Regions from separate parts of the Micromonospora sp. NPDC001898 genome, predicted to be linked through region 3. Evidence: riboswitches for the same ligand, from Rfam matches in the RefSeq annotation. Region 3 holds a riboswitch; each other region holds the start of a gene.

Region 1 (7,505 bases), on a different contig from region 3:
GCGTAGGCGGGGCGGGCAACCGCAGCGGTGACCACTCTCACCCGGTCCGCTGTGGGCGGGGCGGGGCGCGCCCGGCGCACAATGTGCGCGCGAAGGTCGGAGGTCACCGTTACCCTGGGTCGGCGACGTCGGCCCAGGTCGATCGTCCGCTGAGCAGGACGTGAAAAGTCCGGATAAGGGCCGGCCCGCGGTGCCCTGATCCATGAATTGCTCATCCCGAGGGGTGGCGACCGAGGCCGTCGGAGGAATACTCTCGGTCGCGGCCCGCGTACTGATGAGGCGCCCGTGAACGGGCGAGTGGAGGTGCTCGCGTGAGCCTGTCGATCGTGAAGTCGGTACTGTCGGGTGGTGTCATCGAGATCGTCCCGCGCGGCGAAATCGACGTCGACACCGCGTACGAGGTGCGCGAAGCCATCGCAGAGGTGCTCGCCAAGGGGCGTCCCGCCCGCATCGAGCTCAACATGCGTCTCGTCACCTTCATCGACTCCGTCGGTATCAGCGCGATGGTGGCCGGTTTCCAGACCGCCGAGGTCAGCAGCGTGAAGCTGGTCGTCACCGAGCCGAGCCGGTTCGTGCACCGACAGCTCTGGGTGACCGGGCTGCTCGGCCTGTTCGGCGCTCCGGAGCCCTACTACGCGGGTGCCGGCGCCGCCACCCCCGAGGTGCTGCCGGGCGCCTGACGGCCGCCCGCCCCGGGCACCCCCCCCCGGGTCGGTTCACCGTGGGCCGGTCACTACGGGTCGGTTCACCGTGGCCGGGGCGGGTGTTCCCTCCGGGGGCCGGGTGGGGGACGATCGGGACGTGCTTCGGCGAGACACCTTCCAGTATTCGGTTCAGGCCCGCTGCCCGCGGGCCGAGGCGGTGGCTCTGCTCGGCGACCCGGCCCGGCAGGACGAGCTGCATCCGCTGATCACGCGGGTGCGCCGGCTGCCGCCCCGGCCGGGCGCCCGGGCCAGTTACGCCATCACCGACCGGCTCGCCGCCGGGCCGCTGCGCTTCCCGGTGACGTACCAGGCGGATGTGCTGGTCGTCACCGACGACGAGATCGTCACGGTGGCCCGGCAGCGGCCGGCCACCACCGTGCGCAACCGCACCCGGCTGCGTGACGAGCCGGGTGGGGTGGTCCGGATCGACGTGGAGATCACCCTTGCCGCCCCGGCGCCGCTGTTCCGGTACGCCTTCCGGCAGGCCCGGTCGGCGCACCTCGGGCTGGCCCGGAGGCTGGGAGAGGTGCTGGACCGCGCCGGGGACGGCCCGGCTCAGCCCGCCTGAGCGGCGCGGCCGGGCCGCCGCCTGGCCCCACGGCTTGTGCGTGTGGCCCCCGGATGGCGGGGGCCACACGCCGCGCGGTCAGTACACCGACAGGTGCACGTGGTTGGTGTGGTCGCTGGACGGGTCCCCGTTGCCCCCGCTGTACGACTTCCAGCCGCTGCTGGGCAGCCAGATCTGCCTGAACCAGATCACGTACAGCACGGCGAGGTTGTCGGCGTTGCGGATGTAGTACGCCGCCAGGTTGTTGCCGTAGGTGCGGTCCCCGCCGGAGGCCACCCCGCCGAAGCCGCCCTTCTGGGCGGCGAAGTCGCACGCCCGTCCCTTGGGATGCTCGCCGGAGCCGCTGGGCCGGTGGCAGGAGACGTACCGGGTGAAGCCGGCCGACTTGGCCTGCTGGAGCGCGTGCAGCGTCCGTGGGGTGATGCAGCCGTTGGCCGGGGTCGGGTCGTTCACGCTGCACGACTCCGACGGCCATGACCCGTCGGAGTTGCGCTTCGCCGGGGTGGCGTTCGCGCTGGAGGTGCCCCGGTTGGCCCCGCCGCCGCCGCTGGCGCTGGCGCTGGCCTTCTCGTTGGCCACGGTCAGGGCCTGCTCGGCCTGATCCTTGCGCTTGGCCATCACGGTGACCTGCTTGCGCTGCTCGCGGATCTCCCCGTCGAGGGCCAGCCGGGTCTTGGCGGCCTGGTCCCGGGTCTCCAGCAGGTCGCGCAGCGCCCGGTCCTCGTTGGTGGCGACCGCGTCCAGCGCGGCGATCCGGTCCAGGAAGCCTGCGGGGTTGGTGCTGTTGAGCAGCGCGGACACCGGGCTGAGCCGGCCCGACTTGTACGCCACGCCGGCGATCTCGTCGACCTTGGCGCCGCGTACGGTCAGCTCCGCCTCGACGGTCTTGAGCTGGCTGCCGAGCTGCTGCTGCCGCTTGACCGAGCTGGCCAGGGCTCTCTTGGCGTCCAGGTAGCCCTTGCTGGCCGCTTCGAGTTGGGCGCGCAGGGCGGGGGTGCCGCCCTCCTCGTCCTGGCCGGGCGTGGGGGCGCGCAGGCCGGTGGGTGGGGCCGCGCCGGCCGGGGACACCGGCCCGAACCCGAGGCCGACGGCGAGCGTCAGCACCAGCATCGCCGCCATCCGGGCGGCGGTCCTTCGTACAGGTGCCACTACTGGCATACGTATGTCCTTCCGTCAGTCGCCGACCGGGTTAGCTGACGGGTTCGGGACGGAAGATCCCTACCACTCAGGCGGATGCACCCCACGAACATGGTTCCCCGGCTCGCCAGGAGGCGATTAGGCGGCGGCCACCGCAGGCGCCGGAGGGCGCCGCCCGGCGGAGGCCGGATGAGAGCTTACCGGTGCGGATGAGACCCCCGCTGCTTCCGTGACGGACGGTGCGTGGGTCAATGCTGTCATAACCGGCATGAGGGCACATTACACCACTTAATTGATGGGCGTGGGTATCACCAGCCGGTCGGCCCGCAGGGGCCCGCCGACGCCCCGGGCTCCACCTGCAACGTGGCGTGCTCGATGTGGAAGTCCTCGTGCAGGGCGGTGCGGGCCGCGGTCAGCACCGCGCCCACCTCGGCGTCCGGCGCCATGGTCAGGTGGGCCGAGGCGACCTCCATGCCGGAGGTCAGCGTCCAGACGTGCAGGTCGTGCACCTCGACCACGCCGGGCACCGCCACCAGCCGGTCGTGCACCGCGGTCACCTGGAGGTGTTCCGGCGCGGCCTGCACCAGGATGCGCACCGCGGCCCGCCCGAGCCGCCAGGTGCGGGGCAGGATGAACACGCCGATCGCGACGGCCACCAGTGGGTCCGCCCACCACCAGTCGGTGACGGCGATCAGCGCCGCGGCACCGATCACCCCGACCGATCCGAGCAGGTCGCCCAGCACCTCTAGGTACGCCCCGCGCATGTTGATGCTCTCCTTCGCCCCGCTGCGCAGCAGGGCGAACGCGGCAACGTTGGCGAGCAGGCCCAGCGTCGCCACCACGAGCATCGGGCCGGCGGTCACCTCGGGTGGATCGCCGAACCGGCGGACCGCCTCGACGAGGACGTAGACCGCGACGCCGCTGAGCAGGACGGCGTTGCCGAGCGCGGCGAGCACCTCCAGCCGGTAGAGCCCGAAGGTGCGCTGGGGGTCGGCGGTGGCCCGCCGGGTGGCGGTGATCGCGGCCAGCGCCATGCCGATGCCGAGCACGTCGGTGAACATGTGCCCGGCGTCGGAGAGCAGTGCCAGCGAGCCGGTGCCGAACGCGGCCACCGCCTCGACGATCATCAGGGCGGTGAGCAGCCCGAAGGCCGCCCAGAGTCGCCCTGAGTGGCGGTCTGCGGCGTTCGCCACCGCGCCGTGGTGGTCATGACCTGCGCCCACGCCAACACCCTCCGTCCCCGATCCGGACCCGGTTTAATTTATGCTCACATCGCTATGTATGCAAGTGAAATCGGGCGTCCGACCGGGGACGGGGGCCCCGGCCGGTCAGCCGGTCGGATCGATCGTGGTCAGCCGCTGGGTGGCCCGGGACAGCGCCACGTACAGCGTCCGCACGCCGGAGCCCGGATCGGCCCGGATCTCGGCCGGGGCGACCAGCGCCACCCCGTCGTACTCCATGCCCTTGGCCTGGAGACTGGTCACCACCTGGAGGCGCGGCGCGGCCAGGCCGGCGAGCCAGCCGGCGACCTCGTCCCGGCGCGGCACCGGCGTGACCACCCCGACCGTCCCCTCCACCTCGCCGAGCAGCGTGGCGACCGCCGCGACGGTGGCCCGTTCCAGCTCGGCCGGCGGCACGGTCAGCGCTACCGGCTCCACGCCGGTGGACCGCACCGCGCTGGGCAGCCTGAGGTCCGGGTAGAGCCGGCGGATCTCCGCCGCCGCCACCGCGAAGATCTCCGCCGAGTTGCGGTAGTTGGTGGTCAGCTCGAACTGGTGCCGACGCCGCCGGCCCAGCGCCTGGTCCCGGGCCCGGGTCAGCTCCTCCTCCGCGCCCGTCCACGCGGTCTGCGCCGGGTCGCCCACCACCGTCCAGGACGCCAGCCGGCCGCGCCGGCCGACCATCCGCCACTGCATCGGGGAGACGTCCTGCGCCTCGTCGACCACCACGTGCGCGTAGTCGCGGTAGTCCTCCGGGCGTTCTCGGGCCGCCTCGCGGGCCGCCCGCTGCCGGTCGGCCTGCGTGCTCAGCTCCCGCACGCCCCCGGCGAGCTGGAACGGGTCCCGCTTGGCCCGCTTCGGCTGCATCGGCTTGCCCAGCAGCGCGTCCAACTCGTCCAGCAGCGCGATGTCGGCGATCGTGAGTCCCTCGTCGTCCAACGTCCGGTACGCCTCGGCGAGCAGTCCGATCTCCGCCCGGGACAGGATCCCCCCGGCGTACCGGCGCAGCCGGTCCGGGCGGGCCAGCCAGCCCAGCACGTGCCGAGGGTGCAGCCGGGGCCACCACGCCTTCAGGAACTCGCGGAAATCGGGCCGCTCGGCGATCTCGGCCTCGAACGCGGGCTGCTCGGGCAGCTGGCGGATGCTCAGCCGCCGGGCCTGGGCCCACAGCGCGGCGAACACCCCGTCGAAGCCGGCCCGACGCGCCTCGTTGCGGCGGGCACCCCGGGACAGCGCCCGGTCCCGGATGCCGTCCAACTCCCGGCGGTCCAGCCGGAGCAGCGCGCCCCGGTAGAGCAGCCGCAGCTCGCCCGGCCCGCCCGGCACCGCGTCCCGCGCAGCCTGCTCAAGCACCCGCCGCATCCGCAGCGATCCCTTCACCGCCGCGACCTCGGGCGGGTCGGTGCGCGTCGCGTCCATCCCCGGGAACAGCGAGCCGAGCGAGTGCAGCGTCGCGGTCTCCTCGCCCAGCGACGGCAGCACCGAGGCGATGTACTCCACGAACACCGCCGACGGGCCGACCACCAGGATGCCGCCGCCGGCGTACCGGCTGCGATCGGAGTACAGCAGGTACGCCGCCCGGTGCAGGGCGACCGCCGTCTTGCCCGTCCCCGGGCCGCCGGAGACGATCGTCACCCCGGAGCCGGGGGAGCGGATCGCCTCGTCCTGCTCCCGCTGGATGGTGGCGATGATGTCCCGCATGCCCCGGCCGGTGGCCCGGGACAGGGTGGCCAGCAGCGCGCCGTCGCCCACCACCGCCATGTCCGGCGGGGCAGCCGCCGGGTCCAGCAGGTCGTCCTCGATCCGGGTCACCCGCTCGGCCGAGGAACCGATGGTGCGCCGCCGCACCACGCCCAGCGGCTGTGCCGGGGTGGCCTGGTAGAACGCGGCGGCGGCCGGGGCCCGCCAGTCCACCACCAGGGTCTCGGCGTCCTCGCCGCGCACCCCGAGCCGTCCGACGTGCAGCACCTGCCGGTCGCGCAGGTCCAGCCGGCCGAAGACCAGCCCCTCGTGTTCGGCGTCGAGCCGGTGCCGGCGCTGGGCGGCGTGGAAGACCATCGCGTCCCGCTCGACCAGCGCGCCGAAGTTGCCCACCCGGGCCAGCTGGTAGCCGTCCTTCTCGGCCTGAGCGGCCGAGCGGCGCAGTTCGCTGAGGCGGGCGTACACCCGGTCGAGATGCCGTTGCTCGACGGCGATCTCCTGCTCCAGGGTGGTCCGGTCGGTCACGCGCAGCTCCTCGCAGACGGCGGCGGACGGCCGCGCCGGGGCGCGGGCCGCGCCTCGGGCTAACCGGAGAGGGTACGGCCACCGGCCGACCGGGACGCGGGGCCATGCCGCCGCCGCGATCCAGCCCACGTCCCGGACCGCCGCTCACCCCTGTGACGCGGCTCCGGTCAGGCGGGGGAAGCCGGGTGCGGCGCGCCCGCCAGGACCCGGTGCAGCACGCCGGCCACGGCGGCGTTCACCTGGCCCGGCCGCTCCATCATCAACATGTGACCGGCACCCGGGCAGACGGTCAGCTCGGTCGCCGGTAGCGCCGCCGCGATCGACTCGGCGCACGGAGGCGGGGTGAGCCGGTCCCGGTCACCGACCAGCGCCGCCGCCGGGAGGTGGGCCAGCGAGGCGAGGGTGTCCAGCCGGTGCTGCGTCCCGATCGAGGCCCGGAAGCCGCCGATCGAGCGCAGCGAGGCGCGGGCCACCGCCGAGGTGACCAGCCGGATGTCGGTGGGATCGCAGCGGTCGCCGAAGAGCATCCAGCGGATGCTGGGCCGCAGGGCCCGCAGCAGCGCCCGGGGCGGGCGCCATGCGCCGCAGCGGGCCAGCACCCCGGCTCCGGCGGTCTCGGCCAGCCGGATCAGCCGGGCGATGCGCGGGGAGAGGCCGTAGGCGGTGTGGGTGTGCCCCTCGGCCGTGGTCGAGACGAAGACCAGCCCGGCCGTGCGGGCTGCGAAGTGCCGGGGGTGGCGGTGTGCGTACTCCATGACCGTCATGCCGCCCATCGAGTGCCCGACCAGCACCACCGGCCCGGTCGGGGCTACCGCGTCGAGCACGGCGACCAGGTCGTCGCCGAGCTGGGCGAGGGTGGCGGTGCGCAGCGCCATGCAGCTCGACCGGCCGTGTCCCCGGGCGTCGTAGGTCACCACCCGGACCCGGCCGCCGAACCGCTCGCGGATCTCGGCGAGTTGCCGGTGCCAGCTCCGCCCGTCCAGCGTCCAGCCGTGCAGCAGGAGCGCGGTGATCTCGGCGTCCGCGGGCCCGGACACCTCGACGTGCAGCCGCACGTCGTCGGCGAGCCGTACCTCGGTCTGCTGTGGCATCGCCGCCTCCCCTCGGGCCGCCGCGAGAATTTCACCATCGGGTGACCCGGCGGTAACACCGGCTACCCGTCATGACACCACGCCAACCCTGTGAGGGGAAGGAGGTCAGCCGGCCGGCTGCGGTGGGGGTGGGGGTGACGCCTGCCGTGGGCGGGAGGCGACGCCTCCCGTGAGCGGAGGCGGAGACGACGAAACGCCCGCCGGGTAGACCCGACGGGCGGTTCCTGGTGTCGCGGTGGGCGGGGTCAGCCGCCGAAGACGCCGGCCTCGGCGAGGCGCTTCTCGGTGGCGTCCCAGCCGTGGTCCGGGTGGGTGGCCGCGAGGTTGTTCAGCTCGGCCCGGATCTTGGCGGCGTGGCCGGCGGCGGCCAGCACCCGGATCTCCTCGACGAATGCCTCGGAGTCGGTGCGCAGGTGCGCGGTCTTGCCGTTGGTCAGGTTCCGCACGTAGGCGTGCTTGCCGCCGTTGAGCGGGATGACGTACTTGAACTCGCCCAGCACGCTGAGGGCGCCACCCTGGCCTGCCTGGCCGGCCCGGACTGACGCGCGCGCGGTCTTAG
Region 2 (7,505 bases), on a different contig from region 3:
GCCGTGGTGATCTCACCACGCAGCACCGCCGCACCGGCCGGGGCACGCCTCTTCTCCGTCGTCACGTGGGACAATGTAGCGCAACGACGATACGGTTGCGTCCCGACGTGGTTTGGACTACCTTCCACGCAGCAGCGAGGCACCCTCTCCGCACCGGCGACGCCGAATTTCTCGCCGCGACACATCACCTGCTCCCCATCGGCACGAAAGATCGGAGCGCCTGACCATGGCCAACACCGCGGTGGCCGACCCCGAATCCGGGCTGACCCGGGCCCAACTCGCGAAGCGCTACGGTCTGCGGGTCGCCGGGGAACGCCCTTCCCTGGCCGAGTACGCCCGCAAGCTGTGGGCATACCGACACTTCATGGCCGCGTACTCGCGGGCGAAGGTCGCCTCGACGTTCAGCAACACACAGCTCGGCCAACTGTGGCAGGTGCTGACCCCGCTGACCAACGCGGCGGTCTACTACCTGATCTTCGGCGTGATCATGTCCCAGCACCGGAACGTCCCGAACTTCATCGCGTACCTCTGCACCGGCGTGTTCGTCTTCATGTTCACCCAGACGGCGGTGCAGAACGGGACCAGCGCGATCACCAGCAACCTGGGGCTGATCCGGGCCCTGCAGTTCCCCCGGGCCGCGCTGCCGATCACCGTCACCCTGGTGCAGTTCCAGCAGCTGCTCATGTCGATGGTGGTGCTGGCGGGCATCGTGCTGGTGACCGGTGAGCCGCTGACCTTCCGCTGGTTGCTGCTCCTGCCCACCCTGGCGCTCCAGACGGTCTTCAACGTCGGATTGACCATGGTGATGGCCCGACTCGGCTCGAAGCTCACCGACCTCAAGCAGGTCATGCCGTTCGTGATGCGGACCTGGCTGTACGCGTCCGGCGTGCTCTACCCGGTCGTGCTGTTCCGGGAGCACCTGCCGAGCTGGGCGGCGTCCCTGCTGGAGTGCAACCCGCCGCTGATCTACATCGAGCTGGCCCGGTACGCGCTGCTGGAGTCCAACCAGGCACAGATGGTGACGTCCCCCCTACGGCTCTGGACGCTCGCGCTGGCCTGGGCCGTCGTCATGGGGATCGGCGGATTCGTCTACTTCTGGCGCGGAGAGAAGGAGTACGGCCGTGGCTGACCAGACCCAGCCGGCGGGTGGTGCCGCCGTGGTGGACGCCGGGCGGATCCCCACCGTCGTCGTGGACGACGTACACGTGATCTACCGGATCCACAAGGGCGCCACCGGCGGCAGCAGCCCGGTTTCCGCCCTGAAGCGCATCGTGTCCCGGACCAACGCGCCGAACATCCGCGAGGTGCACGCGGTCAAAGGGGCGAGCTTCACCGCGTACCAGGGTGAGGCGATCGGACTGATCGGCAGCAACGGCTCGGGCAAGTCGACCCTGCTACGGGCGATCGCCGGGCTGCTCCCACCGGCCCGGGGCGCGGTGTACACCATGGGCCAGCCGTCGCTTCTCGGCGTGAACGCGGCCCTGCTCAACGACCTCTCCGGTGAGCGCAACGTGGTGCTCGGCTGCCTGGCCATGGGCATGCACCCCGACGAGGTCAAGCGGCTCGCCCCCGACATCATCGAGTTCTCCGGGATCAACGAGCGGGGCGACTTCGCCTCGCTGCCGATGCGGACCTACTCCTCCGGCATGGGCGCCCGGCTCCGCTTCGCCATCGCCGCCGCGAAGAAGCACGACGTGCTGCTGATCGACGAGGCGCTGGCCACCGGTGACCGCAAGTTCCGGGCCCGCAGCGAGGAGCGGGTCCGGGAACTGCGCGCCAGCGCGGGCACCGTGTTCCTGGTCAGCCACTCGATCAGCTCGATCCGGGACACCTGCGAGCGGACCATCTGGCTGGAGGGCGGCGTCCTGAAGATGGACGGCCCCACCGACGAGGTCTGCAAGGCCTACGAGGGCCACAAGTAGGACGACGGAGCGCGCCGGTCGCGGCTGCCCCGGACGGCGCGCTCCGTCACCCGCGTTAAGGTTTCCCTCGACCCCGGTCAGAATTCACCAACCGGTCATCGAGGCGCGAATCCCCCACCCCCGCGCAGAAGTGAGGAACGGCAATGACGCAGGACCGCACCGCCGCACCGGACGCCACGCCGGCCAGCCCGGCTCCCTGGCGCCCCTCGCGGACGGTGGCGGTGGTCCTCGCGGGGGGCACGGGGACCCGGCTGGGCCTGGGCATCCCGAAGCAGCTACTGAAGATCGCCGGCAAGCCGATCATCGAGCACACCCTGGCGGTCTTCGAGGCGGCCCCCGAGATCGACGAGATCATCGTGCTGATGGCCGCCGGGCACGTCCCCGACGCCCAGCAGATCGTCGACAAGGCCGGCTTCCGCAAGGTCAGCAAGGTCATCACCGGCGGTGACACCCGCAACGCGACCACCCGGATCGCCCTGGACGCCATCGGCGAGGGCGACGTCAACATCCTCTTCCACGACGCGGTGCGCCCGCTGCTCAGCGGCCGGATCGTCCGGGAGTGCGTGAACGCGCTCTGGACCTACACGGCGGTCGACGTGGCGATCCCCTCGGCCGACACGATCATCCAGGTCGACGAGAACGAGTGCATCACCGACATCCCGGTCCGCTCCACCCTGCGCCGGGGACAGACCCCGCAGGCGTTCCGCTCGGGCACCATCCGGGAGGCGTACCGGATCGCCGGGGGTGACGCGAACTTCGCCGCCACCGACGACTGCGGCGTCGTGCTGCGCTACCTGCCCGGCACCCCGATCAAGGTGATCGACGGCTCGGACGAGAACATCAAGGTCACCCACCCGGTCGACGTGCACCTCGCGGACAAGCTCTTCCAGCTCGCCGCCGCGCAGGCACCCCGGCTGACCGACCACCGCTCCTACACCGAGGAGCTGACCGGCCGGACCGTCGTCGTGTTCGGCGGCAGCTACGGCATCGGCCACGAGCTGACCGAACTGGCCCGCCGCTACGGCGCGCAGGTCTTCCCGTTCAGCCGCTCCAGCACCGGCACCCACGTCGAGCGGGCCGCCGACGTCGAGGCCGCGCTGAAGACCGCCTTCGAGGCCACCGGCCGGATCGACCACGTGGTGGTCACCGCCGGCGTCCTGGAGAAGGGCGAACTGGCGGAGATGGACCAGGAGACCATGGACCGGGTCCTCCAGGTCAACTTCGTCGGCCCGGTCACCGTCGCCCGGCAGGCCCTGCCGTACCTGCAGCAGACCAAGGGCCAGCTCCTGCTGTACACCTCCAGCTCGTACACCCGGGGCCGGGCCCGCTACGCGCTCTACTCGGCCACCAAGGCCGCGCTGGTCAACCTGACCCAGGCGCTGTCCGACGAGTGGGCCGAGTTCGGCGTACGGGTCAACTGCATCAACCCGGAGCGCACCGCCACCCCGATGCGCACCAAGGCGTTCGGCGAGGAGCCGGAGCACACCCTGCTCGCCGCGGAGACCGTCGCCCAGTCCTCGCTGGACGTGCTGATCTCCGAGCTGACCGGGCAGGTCATCGACGTCCGGCGGGCGCTGGGCGAGGGGCCCGCCGCGAACGTTCCCGCCCAGGGCGCGCCGACGGCGACCCCGGCCACGGCCGGCTGAGCGACGACGCCCACCGCGACACGGCGGGAGAAGCGGGAACGACATGCGTGGTGACCTGGTCAGGAAGCTGACCGCCCGGGTGGCGACCACCGGCCTGGCGGTGCTGGCGTTCCTCGCCCTCGCGCTGACCGGGGCGACCGGCTGGGGGCTGGCGCTCGCGGTGGCGGCCCTGGCCGCCGCCGGCTGGGAGCGCCGGGTCCGGCCGGCCGCCGACAGCACCGCCGAGTCGGTGCTGCTCGCGGCCGGCATCCTGGTCGGGTACGCCCGCCGGCTCGACGCCGGCTTCGACCCGGCGCTGGCCGCCACGGCCCTGGTGCTGCTGGGGCTGGTGCTGCTGGTGGGGCCGCTGCGGCAGGCCGGGGACCTGGAGATCCGGGCCGCCAACCTACCGGCCCGGTCGTGGGCCCCGCTGGTCGCCGGTCGGCTGGCCGACGCCCTGCTGGTGCTGCTCGCCGCGGTGGCGCTGGTCGCCGCGCTGGCGCTGCCGGCGTACGTCGCCCTGCTGCTGGCGCTGGGCGTCGGCGCGGGCGCCGGGGCGGTGGCCCTGGACCTGGCCCGCCGGCGGTTCCGGCCGGGCACCGGGGGCAGCGCGGTGACCCGGGCGCTGCGGGCGCACCAGCCGGAGTTCCTGCTGCACTTCTCCGCCCCGCCCGGGTCGGAGTACCAGGTCACCATGTGGCTGCCCTACCTGGAGCGGATCGGCCGGCCGTTCCTCGTGATGGTGCGGGAGCCGGAGTTCCTCGCCCCGATCGCCGCGGCCACCACCGCGCCGGTGGTGTACTGCCCCACCCTGAAGGCGATGGACGAGGCGCTGGTGCCGAGTCTCAAGGTGGCGTTCTACGTCAACCACGGGGCGAAGAACAGCCACTGCATCCGGTTCACCCAGCTCACCCACGTGCAGATCCACCACGGCGACAGCGACAAGGCGCCCAGCGCCAACCCGGTCTCGGCGATCTTCGACCGGATCTTCGTGGCCGGCCCGGCCGCGGTCGAGCGGTACGCCCGCGCGGGGGTCGACATCCCGGCGGAGAAGTTCGTCGTGGTCGGCCGCCCGCAGGTCGAGTCGATCGAGGTGCACCGGGAGCCGGCAACCGGCCTGCCGAACCCGACGGTCCTCTACACCCCGACCTGGACCGGCCACCACGCCGACGCGAACTACTGCTCACTGCCGGTGGGCGAAGCCATCGTCCGAGGGCTGCTGGCCCGGGGCGCGACGGTGATCCTGCGCGCCCACCCGTACACCGGGCAGAATCCGGGGTCGGCGCGGCAGCTCGCCCGGCTCACGGAGCTGCTCGCCGCGGACCGGGCCCGCACCGGCCGGCAGCACGTCTGGGGCGCTGCGGCCAGCCGGGAGATTTCCCTGGTCGACTGCGTGAACCGGTCCGACGCGCTTCTCTCGGACGTCTCCGGGGTGATCTCCGACTACCTCTACTCCGGCAAACCGTACGCGGTCACGGACATGGGCGGCGACGGCGACCGGTTCGTCGAGCGGTTCCCCCTGGCCGGCTCGGGCTACGTGCTGCGACGCGACGCGGCCAACCTCGACGAGGTGCTCGGTCACCTGCTCGACACCGACCCCCAGGCGGCGGCCCGCTGGGCCACCCGCTCCCGCTACCTGGGCGACTTCCCCGCCCACCAGTACGCCGAGGCGTTCCTGGCGGCGGCCCGCCGCGAACTGACCCCGACCTGGACCCCACCCACTCCCCGCCCGACCCCCACCCCGCCCTCCCCCGCCCCCTCCCCCCGGTGATCAAGAGGTTCGCGTCAGGGTTGAGGTTGGAGCTGACGGGTTCGGTCACGGCCGCAGTGCCGGCCGGCACCCCGGACGCCGCGGTGCCGGCCCGGGACGGCACCGGGCCCCGGCTCACGGGGAGAGCCGGGGCCCGGTGGGGGGAGGGTGATCAGGCCGAGTAGCCCCTGGTCGCCGCCCAGTGCGCCAGGGCCGTGGTGCTGATCCAGTACGCCGAGGCGGCCGGGTTGGCCGAGTCGGCGATCCGCACGGTACGGCCTTCGTTGCGGTAACCCACGACGGCGATGTAGTGGCCGCCGGGGAAGGAGTGCCAGCCGCCGTCGACGTCGGTGGCGTCGCCGGCGATGTTCACCACGACGCCGCGCCCGGCGCCGACCGCCTTCACCACGTCTGCCTTGAGCCGGTCGATCTGCGCCCCGGTGGCGGCGCCGCCCGGGATCATCCGGGTCTGGTACGGGTCGCCCTTGACCATCGCGTTGAGCACCCGGGTGGTGTCCTCGGCCGAGTTGGTGCCCATCTCGGTGGTGCCGAGGCGGCTGGCCAGCCCGTCCTGGGTGCTCCCGACGCCGGTGGCGGAGAGCGCGTTGCGCACCGCCGCGGGGCCGCAGTAGTAGTAGGTGGTCTGCGCCTGGTACGCGTAGTCGAGAACCTTCGACGACGGCGTCTTCGGGGTGGCCGGCTTCGCCGTGGTCTGCTTCGGGGCCGCCTTGGTGGTCAGGTCGGGGTTCGGCGCGGCCGTGGTGGCGCTCGGCGACGGCGAGGCGCTGGAGGACGGGGTCGCGCCGACCCGGGCCTGGGCGCGGCTGGCCGCGCTGTCGAGGCGGGGTGCGATCTCGGCCACGGCGGCATTGGTGGTCTGCCGGGGGGCGGGGGTGTCGTCGGCGCCGGCCAGCAACACACCGGTGCCGGAGGCCAGCAGGAGCGCCGCGGCCGAGCCGGCGACGACCTGGTACGGGCGCTCGGTGGCGAGACGTCGCAACTGCCGCTTGAGGTGGTTGTTCACGTGTTCCTCCACGGGGATGGGACGGAGAGCGGGGCGCCTGGGCATGCGTCGTCGCACGGTGGCGTGGACGGAGACGTCCACAGCCGGTCAGGTCGGCTCTGGGAAGATGCCCGGTCAGCCGGGCGTACGGGCGGGTGCGCCGGTCAGTTCGTCAGCCCGGGGGCGACGGACGCGGGCACCACGGCGCCGCGGTGGAGGAACAACCGAGGGATGGGGTCGCGCTGCACGAAGATGGCACTCCTTCCGAGACCGCCTACCGGGTTAGCTGACGGATTCGGGCGGGAAGATCGCCCTACCACGGGCCGTGGCCCGCGGATTCACCCCACACGTGCACTGGGTCCCCGGTTCGTGATGGTCACGATTAAGCGGGTCGGCGCGGCGTCGCCTCTTGCGATCGGGTACCGCACCGGACGGGCCGACATTACTGGCCGGTCGAGGCCCTGCCAAGCCCTTCCCACCTGCTTAAACCCTCTCCGATCAGCTTTCTTGCAACACATTGGGAACTGACGCGACTCAATGGGATTACGGGCCTTCCGGGTGCCTTCGGGCGACAACCGGACGATCAGTCTTGATCGTCGGCGAGTTATGTCGGTGGACCCACCCCGATGGGTCGACTGCCCGTTTACCCGGGCGATGTGACCGGCGTCATAAAGAAATTCGGGGCGGCACCGCGACCCGCCCGCGTCAGGGGCGGGTCAGCCGACCCGGGCCGGGTGCCAGCGGGCGGCCGGGACAGTACGGCGAGCCTCCGCCGTCGCGGCCCGGGGTGCGGGCACCCGGACGGGGCGGGCCCGCTCCGCGGCGCGGTACGCCTCGACGGCCAGCACCCGGGCGGCCTCGGCGGCCAGTTCGGCGGCATGCCAGGCGTCCCGCTCCCGGGCCGCCGCCGCCCGGTGGCCGGCCTGCCTCCCGTCCCGCACCGCCCGGGCCAGCACGACCTCCTGCTGGACCGGATGCAGCCGGGGATCCCAGCCGTCCCGGTGCGCGAAGACGTCGCAGAGCTGCCGGATGGACAGCTCGCCGCGCAGGTGGGCGGCCGTGGCCGCGTGGTGCAGCCAGCGCTCCCGGGCGGCGTACTCGGCGGGGGTGCGGGGGGTGCGCGGCGCCGGCAGTGCCCCCGCGCCGGAGAAGCGCCGCGCGGCGGCCTCCGCGTCGTCGTACGCCTGCCAGGACCGATCGAGGGC
Region 3 (7,505 bases):
GCAACACGTGCGAGTCCACCGCGTACGTACCGATCTTGAGCGGACGGCGAGCGCTGGCGCTGTTGATGCGGTCGACCACGGCCAACACCTCGCTGGCGGTGGTGCCCAGGCCGTACTCGCCGTTGTGATCGGCCGCCCACGCGGCCCAGTGTTCGAGTGCGGCCTGGATCGCCGCCGCGTTGCGGGAGAACAGGGCCGGGCCGAAGATGGCCGGATCCACGGCGCTGTCCAGCACCACCCGGTCGGCGCGGGAGCCGAACATCTGCAGGTAGACCGCACCCAGGTAGGTGCCGTACGAGTAGCCGAGGTAGGACAGTTTCCGTTCCCCCAGGACGCCTCGGATGAGATCCATGTCCCGGGCGGTGTTCCGCGTGGACGCGTGCGGCAGGAGATCGAGGTTGCCCTGCGCACACCCGGCGGCGAGCTCCTTGGCCAGTGCCGCGCTCTCGTTGAACGTGCGCTGGCTCGGGCCGGCGGAACGCAGGAACGTGTTGGTCTCCCATCGGCACTCGATCGGGCGGCTCCGGCCCACGAACCGCGGGTCCATCCCGATCAGGTCGTACCGGGCCGCGACGTCCGGCATCTGCTCGCCGGCAAGCACCATCCCCATCCCACTGTCTCCAGGGCCTCCCGGGTTGAGCATCAGGACGCCACGGCGCTGGGCCGGATCGGTCGCCTTGATCCGCGCCATCGCGACCGTGGTCGTAGGGCCGTGCGGGCGGCTGTAGTCGACCGGAACGGTCACCTCGCCGCACTGGGCACCCGCGTCGTCGAGAGCGGCGCCCAGCTCGTCGGCCGGACCGGTAAGGCAGCCGTGCCAGTTCACCGACTGCCGTTGGGCAACCCCGGCCGACGCGACAGTCGTGGTCAGTACTCCGCCGAGGGTCAGTGCACCGGCGGCGACAATCGCGGTGATTCTTCGAATTCGCACAGGTCAACCCTAGGAACCACCCGTTCGGGGCGCGATGGTGCACGAGCCCGCGCCCCCGGTCGAGGCGCCGGTACCCGAGCGGTATACCTGGCTCTACCTACCGCAGCGGGGCACCGCATGCCCGAGCCCACCCCGCGCTCAGCTGACCCGGAATCGGGCACGGCAAGCGCGGTAAGCGTCAGCAACGTCGAAGGCCCTGGCCGGGAATCACGTCCTGACCAGGGCCTTCGTGGTGGAGCGGGTGACGGGAATCGAACCCGCACTGTCAGCTTGGGAAGCTGATGTTCTGCCATTGAACTACACCCGCAGGCGGCACCACTGTACCCGACGGCTTCGCCGGGTGCATCCAGGCACCCCGTCGCGCGCCGCCGACCGGCAGCCGCACCGGGCCGACGCCGCTGCCCGTACTCCGCCCAACCCGGTCCATGGCCACCTCACCGCCTCCCCGGATGACCCGAGCCATCGATGAACCGTAGAAGTTTCATACCGGCAACATATAGCCGTTCTCAAATCCTTCGATCGGTTGTAACGTCTGCCACAAGTTTCAGCCACGGCGCGACACACCCCCTGCCGCGCCGCCAGAAAGAGGTGGGCCCATGGGACTCCGTGCCAACCTGCTGACCCGGCGTACCGCCGGCGTCGCGTCGACGACCCTCGCACTCCTGCTCAGCACCGCCGCCGTGGGCGTCGTTCCCGCCGCATCGGCCTTCTCCGCCGCCCCGGCTCAGACGTGCGCCGAGCCGGCCGACGTGCACTCCGACGCCCGGGTCAAGGCGGGCGCGCAGACCAAGCACGAACCCAACGAGCTGACCGCCGCCCAGGTCCGCGAGCGCGAGGCCGACCTGGCGGGTGCCCTGCGCGAGCGGGCCAACTTCCGGGCCGGGGCCGGCGCCGGCACGCTCGCGACCGTGACCATCCCGGTCGTCGTGCACGTCATCCAGGAGAACAGCACCCGGGCCGGCGGCAACATCCCGGACTCGCTGATCACCTCGCAGATCGCCGTGCTGAACCAGGCCTACAGCGGCGCCACCGGCGGCGCGGCGACCGCCTTCGGCTTCCAGCTCCAGAAGATCAACCGGGTCACCAACCCGGCGTGGTACCCGATCGTGTCGGGCTCGTCGGCCGAGCGCTCGATGAAGACCTCGCTGCGTGAGGGCGGCAAGAACACCCTGAACATCTACCTCGGCGAGCTGAGCGACAACCTGCTCGGCTGGGCGACCTTCCCGAAGCGCACCCTCGACAAGATGGACGGCGTCGTCGCCCTGAACGAGTCGCTGCCGGGTGGCACCGCCACCAACTACAACCAGGGCGACACCGGCACCCACGAGGTCGGCCACTGGTTGAACCTGTACCACACCTTCCAGGGCGGCTGCTCCGGCTCGGGCGACAGCGTGAGCGACACCCCGGCGGAGGCCTCGCCGGCGTACGAGTGCCCGACCGGGCGGGACACCTGCACCGCCACCGGCAAGGACCCGATCACCAACTTCATGGACTACACCTACGACTCGTGCATGCACCAGTTCACCGCCGGGCAGGCGAGCCGGATGCTGACCGCGTGGAACGCGTACCGCGCGGCCTGACGCACCCCTGTTCCTGACCCTCCGGTGCCGGCCCCGTCCTTCGACGGGGCCGGCACCGGTGTCGTCGGGGGTCAGGCCGCCGCGCGGTGGGAGCCGTGGGCGCGCCGGGTCGGCCCCCGATCCGGTACGCCCACCGGGGCGCCGCCCGCGCCTTCGGCGGCCCGGGGGTCGAGCCACACCTGCACGGCCGGCTGCCCCGGGCCCCCGCCCGGGAAGACGGAGCCGGCCTGGTAGCGGCGGGCGAGCATCGCCACGTCGACGGTGAACTCGAACAGCCGCCAGTCCACCTGCGGGGCGGCCCGCCCCAGCTCGGCGAGCCGAGCCACCCGGGCCTGGTCGGTCACCGGCCACGCGTGCCCCGCCACGTACGCCTCGTCGTCGCTGTCCTCCGGCGGGAAGGAGTGCAGCGCGTAGCGGCCGTCGCGTTCGAGGTCGCGCCGTTTCGGCGAGTCGACGATGAAGCAGAAGAGCCCGTCGTCGGTGATCACCGGGGAGACCGGGTGCACCCGGGGCCCACCGTCGGCGCGGACGGTCGCCAGGTAGCCGAAGCCCGGCCCGTACTGCTGCATGAGGAGGCGGATCCCGCCGGCGAGTCGTGGCTCGTCAGCGGCGAATTCGGACCAGGAAGCCATGTGGACATTCTATCGAACACGTGTACGACAGGCGAGCGCGGCACGCCGGTTGCCACAGGCGATGACAGGCCCGCCGACCAGGGTCGCTATGGTGTGCCGATGCTGCTCTCCGACCGCGATCTCGTCAGCGAACTGAAGGCTGGCACGCTCGCGCTGGAGCCGTTCGAGCCCACCCTTGTGCAGCCGTCGAGCATCGACGTGCGCCTCGACAAGCTCTTCCGGGTCTTCAACAACCACCTCTACACGCACATCGACCCGTCGGCGCAGCAGGACGACCTGACCTCGGCGGTCGAGGTGCCCGACGGCGAGCCGTACGTGCTGCACCCGGGCGAGTTCGTGCTCGCCTCCACGCTGGAGGTGATCTCGCTCGGCGACCAGCTCGCGGGCCGGCTGGAGGGCAAGAGCTCGCTGGGCCGGCTCGGGCTGCTCACCCACTCCACCGCCGGGTTCATCGACCCGGGCTTCTCCGGTCACGTCACGCTGGAGCTGTCCAACGTGGCGAACCTGCCGATCACGCTCTGGCCGGGCATGAAGATCGGCCAGCTCTGCATCTTCCGGCTCTCCTCCCCGGCCGAGCACCCGTACGGGTCGACGGTGTACGGCTCGCGGTACCAGGGCCAGCGCGGCCCGACCCCGAGCCGCTCCTGGCAGAACTGGCGTACCTGGCCCACCCGCTGACGGCGCGGGCGTGGTCGGGGGGCCCGTCCCGCGGAACGGGCCCCCCGCCGCTCAGTCGGGGCGGCCGTAGCTGTGGATCTGGCCGTCGTCGACGCGCTTCATCTTGACGGGCTGGCCGGCCTGGGAGGCGTGCACCACCCAGCCGCCGCCGACGTACATGCCGACGTGGTGCAGGTCGGCGTAGTAGAAGACGAGGTCACCGGGGCGCAGGTCGGCGCGGCTCACCCGGGCGGTCACCGACCGCTGCTGGGCCGCGTTGTGCGGCAGCGACACGCCGGCCTTGGCCCAGGCCGCGAGCATCAGGCCCGAGCAGTCGTACGAGTTGGGCCCCTCGGCGCCCCAGACGTAGGGCTTGCCGATCTGGGCGCAGGCGAACTTCACCGCGACTCCCGCGCCGCCGCCCGGGTAGGCAGCCGGGCAGGGAGCGGGACGCAGCGCGCCGCCACCGCCGTTGCCGTACACCTTGAGCCGCAGCTTCTGGAGCCGGTCGATCTCGGTGTTGATTTGCTTCCGCTTGGCGGCAAGCTGCGCCTCGGTGCGGGCGAGCTGGGCGACCATCTCGTCCAGCGGCTTCTTCTTCGCATCGAGCTCGTCGCGGAGGTCGACGACCGCCCGGATGTCGCGCTGCTGGCGTTCGGCGAACTGGTCGAGCAATTCCAACTGTCCCATCATCTGACCGGGCGAGCGGCTGCCGAGCAGCGCGTTCACCGCCGACAGGTTCTCAGTCTTGTACGCCTCGACGGCGAGGCCGCTGACCTTGTCCATCGCCTCGTCGACCCGGCGTTGCAGCGGCCCGATCTGCTTGGCGACGGCGTCGGCCTGCCGACGCTTGAGGGCGAGGTCCTGACGGGTGGCGTTGTGCCGCTCGATGAGCGGTTCGAGCTTGTTCCAGTCCTGGTCGATCTGCCGCTCGATCTCGGCGATCGAGGGATCGGCCTGGGCCGAGGTCGGGGTGCCGGTCAGGACGACGGCGGCGCCGGCCAGTGCGGCGAGAGCGGTGGTGAAGCGTGACCAGCGTGGACGCGGCGTAACCGGTGTCCGGTCGACGTGCGCCGACCGGCGTGACGGGCGCCGCAGGGCAGGAAGTGCCACCTGGCTCCGTTCTCCTTCTTCCTTGACCGCCTACCGGGTTAGCTGACGGGTTCGGGCGGGAAGGGAGAGCGCCCTACCGCAGCGGCGCTGCGGATTCACCCCGGCGTACCTGGGTCCCCGGCTCGCCCGGAGGCGACTCGGCGGTGTCGGACCGTCACCGCCCGGCTGGGCGATACAGCTACCGGCCGACGATTGACCAGAGTAGAGACGCCCGTTATCGATCCGCAACCCGCCGGGCGATGACACGCCATACCACGCCACCGTGCGGAAGTTTCCTTCACATCGCGACACCTGGTGGAAAGCTATTGACGTGGGAGGACGACGGCGGAAGGGTGACCTCATCCGACGCCCAACCAGGAGGTTCGATGCCCCGTTCTGTCGTGTCGTCGAGCAGACGGATCCTGCTCGCCGCCGCCGTGGCCGCCACCACGGCCCTTGTGCCCCTCGGTACCACCGCCTCCCCGGCCGCGGCCGGCCAGACCCCCGACCGCCAGCAGCAGTACGCTGACGCCGCCGCCGAGTACGGCGTGCCGGAGAGCGTCCTGCTCGGCGTCTCCTACCTCCAGTCCCGCTGGGACACCAACGCCGGCACCCCCAGCACCAGCGGTGGGTACGGGCCGATGCACCTCACCGACGCCGAATACGTGACCGGCCTGCCCACCGGCACCCACCACGACTCCGGCGACGAGGACCCGCGCGGGGACGACTCCCGCCCGGCCCTCTCCGCCGCCCAGCCCTCGGCCGACGAGGCCCCGACCGCGGCGTCGTTGCAGACCCTGGACACCGCCGCCACCCTCACCGGGGCCGACGAGGCTGCCCTGCGCGCCGACGCGCCGACGAACATCCGGGGCGGGGCGGCGCTGCTCGCGTCGTACCAGCGGCAGATCGGCGCCCCGGTCGGAGCCGGCACCGACCCGGCGGCCTGGTACGGCGCGGTGGCCCGGTACGCCGGCGCGGACGGCGCCGACGCGGCGGCGGCCTTCGCCGACGAGGTCTTCGGCACCATCGCCGAGGGCGAGAGCCGGGTGACCGACGACGGGCAGCGGGTAACCCTCGCCGCCCGCGCGGTGACCCCGCAGAAGTCCTGGCTGGACCGGCTCGGCCTGCGCCTGCCGGAGCGCCCCGACGGCCTGGAGTGCCCGTCGACCATCTCCTGCGAGTGGATCCCCGCCCCCTACCAGTCGCTCAGCGCCGACCCCGGCGACTACGGCAACCACGACCTGTCCGACCGGCCCAAGCGGCAGAAGGTCGAGTACATCCTCATCCACGACACCGAGGGCCGCTACGCGGGCACGGTCAACATGGTCCAGGACCCGACCTACGTGAGCTGGCACTACACGCTGCGCTCGGTGGACGGGCACATCGCCCAGCACGTGAAGACCAAGGACGTCGCCTGGCACGCCGGCAACTGGTACGTCAACGCCAAGTCGATCGGGCTGGAGCACGAGGGCTTCGCCGCCCAGGGCACCTGGTACACCGAGGCGATGTACCGCACCTCGTCGAAGCTGGTCCGGTACCTCGCGCTGCGGCACGGCGTCCCGCTGGACCGGCAGCACATCATCGGCCACGACAACGTCCCCGGCACCGTCGCGGCGAACGTGCGGGGCATGCACTGGGATCCGGGCCCGTACTGGGACTGGTCGCACTACTTCGACCTGCTGCGCGCGCCGGAGCTCAACACCGGCACCCCGCTGACCGGCATGGTGCGGATCGACCCCGACTTCGCCACCAACCGGCCGGCGTTCACCGGCTGCGTGACGGCAGGCGTGCCGTGCCCCTCGCGCGGCTCCTCGGCGGTGGTGCTGCGCTCCGCGCCGAGCGCCGACGCGCCGCTGGTCAACGACATCGCCCTGCGTCCGAACGGCTCGCCGGCCACGATGGCCGTCTCCGACCACGGCGCCCGAGCCTCGACCGGGCAGACGTACGCCCTGGCCGGCCGTGATGGTGACTGGACGGCGATCTGGTACCTCGGGCAGAAGGCGTGGTTCCACAACCCGGCGTCCGCGCCCACCGCGGCGTGGACCGTCGGCCTGGTGGCCACCCCGAAGGCCGGGAAGGCGACGATCCCGGTGTACGGGCGGGCCTACCCGGAGGAGGCGGCATACCCGGCCGGCGTGCCGTACCAGCCGATCTCGCCGTTGCAGTACACCCTCTCCGCCGGCCAGCGGTACGCCGTCGGCAACGTGCTGCCCGGCGAGTACTACCGGGCCACCACGTTCGACGGCTCGGCCCCCGGTGACCGGACGGTGATCCGGGGTGAGAAGCAGTACGTGCAGATCCAGTTCGGCCACCGGATCATGTACGTCGACCGCGCCGACGTGAACCTGGTGCCGTCCCCGCTGGGCGCGCCCCGCTGACGGTTTCCTCGACACGACGAAGGCCCCCGGTCACCCGACCGGGGGCCTTCGTCGTGGGCGGTGCTCAGGTGCGGGGCCGCGCGGCGTCAGCCGGGTCGGCGGAAGCCGGCGACCGGCATGGTGTTGATGCTGCTCACGTTGACCGGTTTACCGGCCCGGGGCGCGTGCACCATTTTGTCGTTGCCGAGGTAGAGGCCGACGTGGTGCAGGTCGCTGAAGAAGAACACCAGGTCAC
Region 4 (7,505 bases), on a different contig from region 3:
GGCGGCGCAGGACGCGCAGGTCATCCCGCCGATCGCCAGTTCGATCCGGTTCGCTGCGACCTGCAACGGCCGCGTGGGCGAGGTCATCTCAGCCCTCCTGTGAGTCGTGCCCGTGCCCGGGGACCCCGTGCCCGGCACCGACGCTCGGGGTGCCGGTGGCGGTCGGGGCGGTGGCGGTCGGGCTGGTGGTGGCGGCCGGCGTGCTCGTCGCCGTGCCGCCGGGCACGCCGGGGGCACCCACAACGACCGTGAACTCGGCCGTGTGCACCGCCTCGCCGTGCCGGAAGTCGAGGTAGAGCCGGTACGCACCGGCCGAGGGGAACTCCGCGGAGAACGTCACCGCCGGCCCGGCCGGGGTCCGCCCGTCCCCGGGCGCGCCCTCGGGATGCACGTGCAGGTACGCCAGGTCCCCCTGGCGCAGCGCCACCAGGTGCCCGTACGCGCCGAGGTAGGGCTGCAGGTCGGTGACGGGCGTGCCGTCCCGGCTCACGGTCAGGGTCAGCTCGGTGGCGCGGCCCGGCTGCGGCGAGCCGGCCAGGGTGACGGTGTAGCCGTCGGCCGTGGCGCTGCTCGCCGGGGCGGGCAGCGGCCGGGTGTCGACCGGGCCGGGCACCGTGACGTCGACGCCGAGGGTCAGCGCCGGGCCACCGGTGGGGGTGAAGTCCGCGAACGCGCGCCAGACGCCCGGGCCGCCGAGCGGGGAGGCAACACGCCAGGTGCCGTCCGGAGCCAGCTCCGGGTGGACGTGCCGGAAGCCGGAGAGGTCCCGCCGCGCGACGATCAGGTGCATCCGCTTGTCGTGCGCGACGTCGTAACGGGTGACGGGTGCGCCGTCGGCGCCGGTGATCCGGAAGGCGAACTCGCCGGCCGGCGCGGCCACTGGGGCCAGGGTCCAGCCCCGGTCGGAGACGAGCAGCCCGCCGGGCAGGTGGGCTGCGGCGTCGTCGGTGGAGGAGCGCGCGTCGCCGGAGGGCTGCGCGGCGCTGCCGTGGGCGGGGTCACCGGCGTCGTGGCGGGTTTCGGCGGCCGGGGCGACGGGGCCGGCCACCCGGCCGACCCCGTACGCCGCGCCGAACACCGCCGCGAGGCCGAGGGCGAAACCGCTCAGCTTCGTCGCCGTGTTCATCGGGTACCTCGGTTCTGTGCGGGCGGCGTCACGCGCCGACGAGGTCGTAACCGGCCTCGTCGACGGCGGCGCGCACGGTGTCGGTGTCCAGCGGGCCCTCGCTGGTGACGGTGACCCGGCCGGCGACCAGTTCCACCTGGACGTCGCTGACGCCCTCGATCGCGCCGATCTCGGTGCTGACCGAGGTGGCGCAGTGCCCGCAGGTCATCCCCTGCACCTGGTATGTCGTGGTGATCATCGCGATTCCCCTCTCCTGGCCCACCATACCCCCGGGGGGTAATCGTGAGGCGGACCACAGCCATCTCCGGCCATCCCGATACCCGTGGGGGGTATCGCTGCCGCAAAGAACCGTAGCATACCCCCTGGGGGTAGGTTATCCTCGATGCCATGACCGCACCGACGCCCACCCCGACCCGGGGGTACACCGCCAGCAAGGACCAGTTGCTCGCGCGGCTCCGCCGCGTGGAGGGCCAGGTCCGCGGCATCGAGAAGATGGTCGACGAGGACCGCTACTGCATCGACGTGCTCACCCAGATCTCCGCGATCCAGGCCGCCCTCGAAAAGGTCGCCCTCGGCCTGCTCGACGGGCACGCCCGGCACTGCATGCACGAGGGCGCGGCCGAGGGCCGGGCCGACGAGATGGCCACCGAGATGATGGCCGCCGTCGGCCGCCTCATGAAGCGCGGCTGACCGCGCCCGCCGCCGCCCGCGCCGCCCGTTCCCGTTTTCCGCCGCGGGGCCCGACCCAGTCCCGTGGCCAGGACCGGCCTTTGGCTCGCCGCCCGGGACCGGGGGCGGGCCGGAGAGACCCGCCCCCATCACAAGGCCCCCGGCTTCAGAGCCTGGCGAGGATCTTGTTCATGGCGTCGATCTCGCCCTGCTGGGCGGTGACGATCCCCTGGGCCATCGCCTTGGCCTCGGCGTGCGTGCCCTTCGCCAGCTCCTCCTTCGCCATGGTGATCGCACCCTCATGGTGGGCGATCATCATGGTCAGGAACTGCCGGTCGAACTCCGGGCCGGTCGCGCCCGCCAGCCTGGTCATGTCCGCGTCGGACATCATTCCGGGCATGCCGTGGTCCATCCCCGGCATCCCGTGCCCGGGCCCGTCCGACGGGACGGGACGGCCCCACCCGGTGAGCCAGCCCGTCATGGTCGCGATCTCCGGCCCCTGGGCACCCTTGATCTGAACGGCGAGGCGCTTGACCTCGGCGTCGGCGGCCCGGGAGCCGGCCAACTCGGCCATCTCCACCGCCTGCCGATGGTGCGGGATCATCATCTGGGCGAACATCACGTCGGCGTCGCCGAACGTGGCCGACCCGCTCGCCGGTGCGCCGCTGGTCGCGGCGGGCGGCGTGTCGTGGCCGGAGGAGGTGTGGTCGGCGGAGCCGCAGGCGCTCAGGGCCAGGGCTGCGATGAGCGCCCCGCCGGCCAGGGCGGCGCGGCGCGCGATCGTACGAGTGGTCACGGTCTGGATCCTTCGATGTCGAGTGCGTACGCGGGCAGGACGGGGACACGGGTCGCCGGCAGCAGGGGCCGGGCGCCCGCGTCGAGGCGTCCTACGTACGCGACACCGAGATCTCGGCCAGCCACAGGCCGATCGGCCGGGGCGGTGGGGCGCGCGGACCGGCGGGCGGCCCGGCGTGCCGACGGGCGGACGGGCCGACCGACCGCACCCCGCTGAGCAGGAGCACGGCCACGAACAGCGCCACCGCGAGCGCGCCGAGCACCGCCAGGCAGATGCTCCAGCCGGGCGGGCCGGCACCGGGATCGCCGGCGGGCACCAGCCGCGCGGACGGGCACCCCGCCACCGGACACCCCCCGGGCAACACCCGCATCGCGCCCACCCGCGTCACGCCGGCGCGGAGCACGGCGCCCGCCCCAGCGTCGACAACGGGAAGGGCAGCGCCGGTCGCGCCGGCCGGATGGAAGGCAGCGCCGGCCGCGTGGAGGGCCGCGCCGATGGCCACCGGAAGGGCAGCGCCCGTCATGGCGGTCATGGCGGAAGCGCCGCCCGTCGTGGTGGCGCGGTAGGAGGCGGCCGGGTGTGCGTCGGGAGACCCGGCCCGGTCGTGACCGCCGTGGCCACCGCCGCCGTGCGCGCCGTGGCCGAGAGTGTGCATCGCGGCCAGCCCGACCAGGGTGCAGATCATCAGCGTGAGCCGGGCCCACCGCCCGGCAGTCAGCACCGTCGCCGTCCGCACCCGGTCCACGCTAGCCGGTCCGGCCGAACGCCCGGGCCGAACACGCCACGAGCGGTCGCACCGCCGCCCACCGGTCCCGGCCGGTGCGGCTACCGGCCCCCGCACCCGGGCGGGCCGATCGACCCGGAGGTCAGTCGGGACATGTCCGGCGGGCCGATCGGGCACGCGATCTGCGTTCCCCAGGTGGGGATGGCTACCATTTCGGGCGATGGTCGTCCGGATTCCGCACCGACCGCCCGCGCACCCCGCCGCCGGGCGGCACCGACCCGGCGGCCGGTGCCGGGCCGCCGCACCGCCCCGCCCCGCGTTGTCCGTGCGTGACGCCACGGACACCGGGGGAACCTTCTCGCCGGCGAGTCCGACCCGACGGGTCGGGCCGGACGACGGGAACGCTGAACCGCCCGGTCCACCGGGCCGCACCCCGCGCTGACACACCGTTTGGAGACCGTCGATGGGTGCCGACCACACCCGACCGGCCCCGCCCGCCCCTCCCGGGGTACGGCGGGTCCTCGTCGCGACCGTGGTGCCGCTCTTCGTGATCACCGTGATCGCGGCAGTCGCCCTCTGGCCCCGCGACGGGGGCCCGCAGGTCGACGGCAGCCCGGCGGTGCCCCGGTACCACGGCACGGTGACCCGGGTGGTCACCGAGGCGTGCCCGCCGCAGCCGGAGACGCCGGAGGGCGAGGCTGGGCCGGGCGCGCAGGACGGCCCGTGCGGCACGGTCACCGTCCGGGTGGAGCAGGGGCCGGACGCGGGACAGCAGGTCGGGACGCCGGTCCCGACCGGCCCCGGCGCGCCCACCGTCGCCGTCGACGACCGGATCGTCCTGGTCGAACTGACCGACCCGGCCGACCCGTCGACGAGCGCCTACAGCATCGCCGAGCACCAGCGTGGCACCCCGCTGGTGTGGCTGGCGGTGGTGTTCGCGCTGGCGATCGTCGCCTTCGGCCGTTGGCGAGGGCTGGCCGCCCTGGCCGGCCTGGCCGCCAGTTTCGCCATCCTGCTGACGTTCGTGCTGCCCGGGATCGGCGCCGGCGGGTCACCGCTGCTGATCGCCATCGTCGGCTCGGCGTTGATCATGTTCGTGGTGTTGTACCTCACCCACGGGGTGAGCGCGCAGACCTCCGTCGCCGTCCTCGGCACCCTGGGCAGCCTGGTGCTCACCGGCGTCCTCGGCACCCTGGCCGCCGCCGCCACCCACCTCACCGGCCACGGCAGCGAGGACGCCACCACCCTGTCGATGTTCCGGGGCGACGTGGACCTGCACGGCCTGCTGCTGGCCGGCATCATCATCGGCTCGCTCGGGGTGCTCGACGACGTCACGGTCACCCAGGCTGCCACGGTGACCGAGTTGGCGAACGCCAACCCGGGGCTGTCCCGGTTGCAGCTCTACCGGGCGGCCACCCGGGTCGGCCGGGCACACGTCGCGTCCACGGTGAACACCATCGTGCTGGCGTACGCGGGCGCGTCGCTGCCGCTGCTGCTCCTGCTCACCGCCGACTCCCGCCCGGTGACCGAGATCCTGACCACCGAGTTCATGGCGCAGGAGATCGTCCGCAGCGCCGTCGCCACACTGGGCCTGATCGCCGCCGTACCGCTGACGACCGGGCTGGCCGCAGTGGTCACCGCAGCGGGTCGGGCCGCAGCGACCGGGCCCGGCCGGCCGGGCGGCGACGGGGACGTGCCTGCCTCGCGTACCCCCGGCGCAGCCCGGCACCCGGCGGAGCCGGACCTCGCGCTGGAGGCGCTCAGCGGTGGGCGGCCCGACGACCGGTTTCCCGGCGGGCCGGCCCGCCCCACCGATTCCCCGGCCCGGTGGGCCGGCCGAGAAGGGAGCACGGACAGCACATGGTGACACTTCACAGCGCGACCGAGAGTGGTGTCACGGGTGAGAATCGCGTCACTGACTACCGAAAGCAATTGCAAAATAACGCTTTTAGTCGGCATCCGGACGTAGATCCCCACGAGGGCTGTCGGGTAACCTCGCTGCCGGTCACCGCCGAAGGCGCGCAGCGGCGCCTGCGGTGCCGCCGCCCAATCGCCGCGAGGCGAGCCGGGGATCCAGGTACCTGGGGTGAATCCGCGACAGCGGTAGGGGCCACTTCCGCCCCGAACCCGTCAGCTAACCCGGCCGGCGGTCGATGGAAGGGAAAACTGTGACGGCACCCCTGCGCCGCTGGCTGGCACCCGTGGCGGCCGTGTTCGCCGCGCTGGCGATCCTCGCCGGGCCGGCCGCCCCGGCGTTCGCCGCGCCCTCCACCCCCAAACCCTCGGGGCACGAGGAGGACGACGAGCCCAAGCTGATCACCGACGTCATCGAGGCCGCCAACCGGGACTACACCCAGGCCCAGTCGAAGCTCGACAAGTCCAAGAAGCGCCAGCTCCAGCTCGCTCTGGAGGTGAAGCGGGCCGAACAGGAGTTGGACGCGCTCGCCCCGCAGATCAGCGAGATGGCCGCCCAGTCGTACCGGACCGGGCGGATCGGCGCGATGGCGATGCTGCTGGAGAGCGGCGCCCCGGACTCGTTCGTCGAGCGCGCCACCGCCCTCGACCAGCTCAATATGATCAACGCTCGGAAGCTGGGCGAGGTCAACGACGCCAAGAAGCACGCGGAGCAGGCCAAGCTCGCGGTCGACGCCGAGATCCGCGAGCAGCAGAAGCAGACCGCGATCATGGCGAAGAAGCAGCACGACGCCGAGAAATCCCTCGCACTGGTCGGTGGCAAGGGCTTCACCGGCGGCCTGGTCGACGCCACCTCCCCGGTCGCGCGGATGGCGCCGGGCCGGACCGGGGACGGTGAGTGGCGGCCCGAGTCGCGCACCGAGAACGACCCGACCACCTCCGGCACGATCACCCCCCGGACGCTGCACGCGTACAAGGAGACCAAGAGGGCCGGTTTCCACCGGTTCGTCGGCTGCTACCGCCCGGGCGGGCCGTGGGAGCACCCCAAGGGCCGGGCCTGCGACTGGTCGCTACAGAACAGCGGTTTCTCCCCCTGGCACAACAACGACACCCGGATGTACGGCAACAACCTCGCCGCGTTCCTCATCCGCAACGCCGACCGGCTCGGCATCTACTACGTCATCTGGAACCGGCAGATATGGTTCCCGGCGACCGGTTGGAAGTCCTACAGCGGGCCCTCCGACCACACCGACCACGTGCACATGTCGCTGCTCTGACGCCGCCGCCACGCGACCGAGGGCCGTCCCGCACACCCGCGGGGGCGGCCCTCGCCGTGTCGTGGCCCTACGAGCGTCTCAGGCGGCGGCCGGGGCTGCCGGATTGGCCGGCGTGACTCCCGGGGGTGGGGTGGGCGCGTCCTGGGCGGCCGGGGCCGCGGCGGAGGGGACGGCCGGGGCCACGGCGACGGCCGGGGCGAAGCCGGCGGGCACCGCTGCCACCGTCCGCACCCCGCCCGCGCTGAGCCGGTACGACATCCCGACCACCGCGCACCTCCCGGCGGTGACCTCGGCGGCCAGCACGAACGAGTCGGCGAGCATCGCCTCGACGGTCTGCGCGATGTGGATGTCGACGATCCCGTTGATGTCCTCGACCCCGCGCTCGGCGGCCCGGCGAAGACTGGGCACCACGGCGTCCACCACGGCCCGCAGGTGGCCGACGGGCGCGGTTCCGGTGCTGGCCGCCGCCCGGGCCGCCTGCACGGCGCCGCAGGAGTCGTGGCCGAGCACCACCACCAGCGGGGTGCCCAGCACGGTCACCGCGTACTCCACGCTGCCCAGCACCTCGGGGCCGACGGTGTGCCCGGCGGTGCGGACCACGAAGAGGTCGCCCAGCCCTCGGTCGAAGATGATCTCGGCGGCCAGCCGGGAGTCGGAGCAGCCGACGATCACCGCGAACGGGTGCTGGCCGTCGGCGACGGCCGCCCGGTGGCCGGCGTCCTGGTTCGGATGGCGCGGCACCCCGGTGACGAACCGGTGGTTTCCGGCGTGCAACTCCGCGAGGGCCTGGCCCGGAGCGAGCGGGCCGAGATCGCCCGGGAGAGCGGTCGGCGACGGGTCAACCCGCCCCAACCCCACCTGAGTCATCGACATGCTCAGATGATTCATGCCCCACCACCTTGCCCTTCGGCCGCACGACCAGTTCCTCCACCGTCACACGCAGCTAAAGGTACGTCAAGCGTTACGTGATACGCATTTCATACGTTGAGAAGCTCTTGC

What was found. A riboswitch is a leader RNA that binds a small molecule or an ion and turns the genes downstream of it on or off. The one in region 3 is predicted to bind cyclic di-AMP.
Region 1: another riboswitch for cyclic di-AMP. It lies ahead of ACFYZF_RS28195 (coiled-coil domain-containing protein); the one in region 3 lies ahead of ACFYZF_RS27300 (NlpC/P60 family protein).
Region 2: another riboswitch for cyclic di-AMP. It lies ahead of ACFYZF_RS11470 (C39 family peptidase); the one in region 3 lies ahead of ACFYZF_RS27300 (NlpC/P60 family protein).
Region 4: another riboswitch for cyclic di-AMP. It lies ahead of ACFYZF_RS17290 (coiled-coil domain-containing protein); the one in region 3 lies ahead of ACFYZF_RS27300 (NlpC/P60 family protein).

The regions. Positions count from the first base shown of each region.
Region 1 covers NZ_JBIATC010000024.1:49,223-56,727, reverse strand. The annotation lists gene ACFYZF_RS28205 (STAS domain-containing protein) at 312-680, shown strand; gene ACFYZF_RS28200 (SRPBCC family protein) at 802-1,272, shown strand; gene ACFYZF_RS28195 (coiled-coil domain-containing protein) at 1,351-2,430, opposite strand; cyclic di-AMP (ydaO/yuaA leader) riboswitch at 2,435-2,564, opposite strand; gene ACFYZF_RS28190 (cation diffusion facilitator family transporter) at 2,718-3,632, opposite strand; gene ACFYZF_RS28185 (HelD family protein) at 3,738-5,855, opposite strand; gene ACFYZF_RS28180 (alpha/beta fold hydrolase) at 6,023-6,946, opposite strand; gene ACFYZF_RS28175 (hypothetical protein) at 7,192-7,505, opposite strand, start outside.
Region 2 covers NZ_JBIATC010000004.1:204,427-211,931, reverse strand. The annotation lists gene ACFYZF_RS11495 (TetR/AcrR family transcriptional regulator) at 1-65, opposite strand, end outside; gene ACFYZF_RS11490 (ABC transporter permease) at 227-1,129, shown strand; gene ACFYZF_RS11485 (ABC transporter ATP-binding protein) at 1,122-1,922, shown strand; gene ACFYZF_RS11480 (D-ribitol-5-phosphate cytidylyltransferase) at 2,066-3,568, shown strand; gene ACFYZF_RS11475 (CDP-glycerol glycerophosphotransferase family protein) at 3,612-5,318, shown strand; gene ACFYZF_RS11470 (C39 family peptidase) at 5,470-6,333, opposite strand; cyclic di-AMP (ydaO/yuaA leader) riboswitch at 6,557-6,699, opposite strand; gene ACFYZF_RS11465 (hypothetical protein) at 7,017-7,505, opposite strand, start outside.
Region 3 covers NZ_JBIATC010000021.1:70,752-78,256, reverse strand. The annotation lists gene ACFYZF_RS27325 (alpha/beta hydrolase) at 1-931, opposite strand, end outside; tRNA gene ACFYZF_RS27320 (tRNA-Gly) at 1,165-1,238, opposite strand; gene ACFYZF_RS27315 (zinc metalloprotease) at 1,528-2,511, shown strand; gene ACFYZF_RS27310 (pyridoxamine 5'-phosphate oxidase family protein) at 2,583-3,143, opposite strand; gene dcd (dCTP deaminase) at 3,243-3,821, shown strand; gene ACFYZF_RS27300 (NlpC/P60 family protein) at 3,873-4,913, opposite strand; cyclic di-AMP (ydaO/yuaA leader) riboswitch at 4,926-5,066, opposite strand; gene ACFYZF_RS27295 (N-acetylmuramoyl-L-alanine amidase) at 5,279-7,270, shown strand; gene ACFYZF_RS27290 (NlpC/P60 family protein) at 7,357-7,505, opposite strand, start outside.
Region 4 covers NZ_JBIATC010000006.1:382,676-390,180, reverse strand. The annotation lists gene ACFYZF_RS17325 (heavy metal translocating P-type ATPase) at 1-87, opposite strand, end outside; gene ACFYZF_RS17320 (hypothetical protein) at 89-1,126, opposite strand; gene ACFYZF_RS17315 (heavy-metal-associated domain-containing protein) at 1,155-1,364, opposite strand; gene ACFYZF_RS17310 (metal-sensitive transcriptional regulator) at 1,514-1,816, shown strand; gene ACFYZF_RS17305 (DUF305 domain-containing protein) at 1,962-2,591, opposite strand; gene ACFYZF_RS17300 (hypothetical protein) at 2,683-3,327, opposite strand; gene ACFYZF_RS17295 (YibE/F family protein) at 3,779-5,182, shown strand; cyclic di-AMP (ydaO/yuaA leader) riboswitch at 5,349-5,480, shown strand; gene ACFYZF_RS17290 (coiled-coil domain-containing protein) at 5,484-6,506, shown strand; gene ACFYZF_RS17285 (carbonic anhydrase) at 6,585-7,373, opposite strand.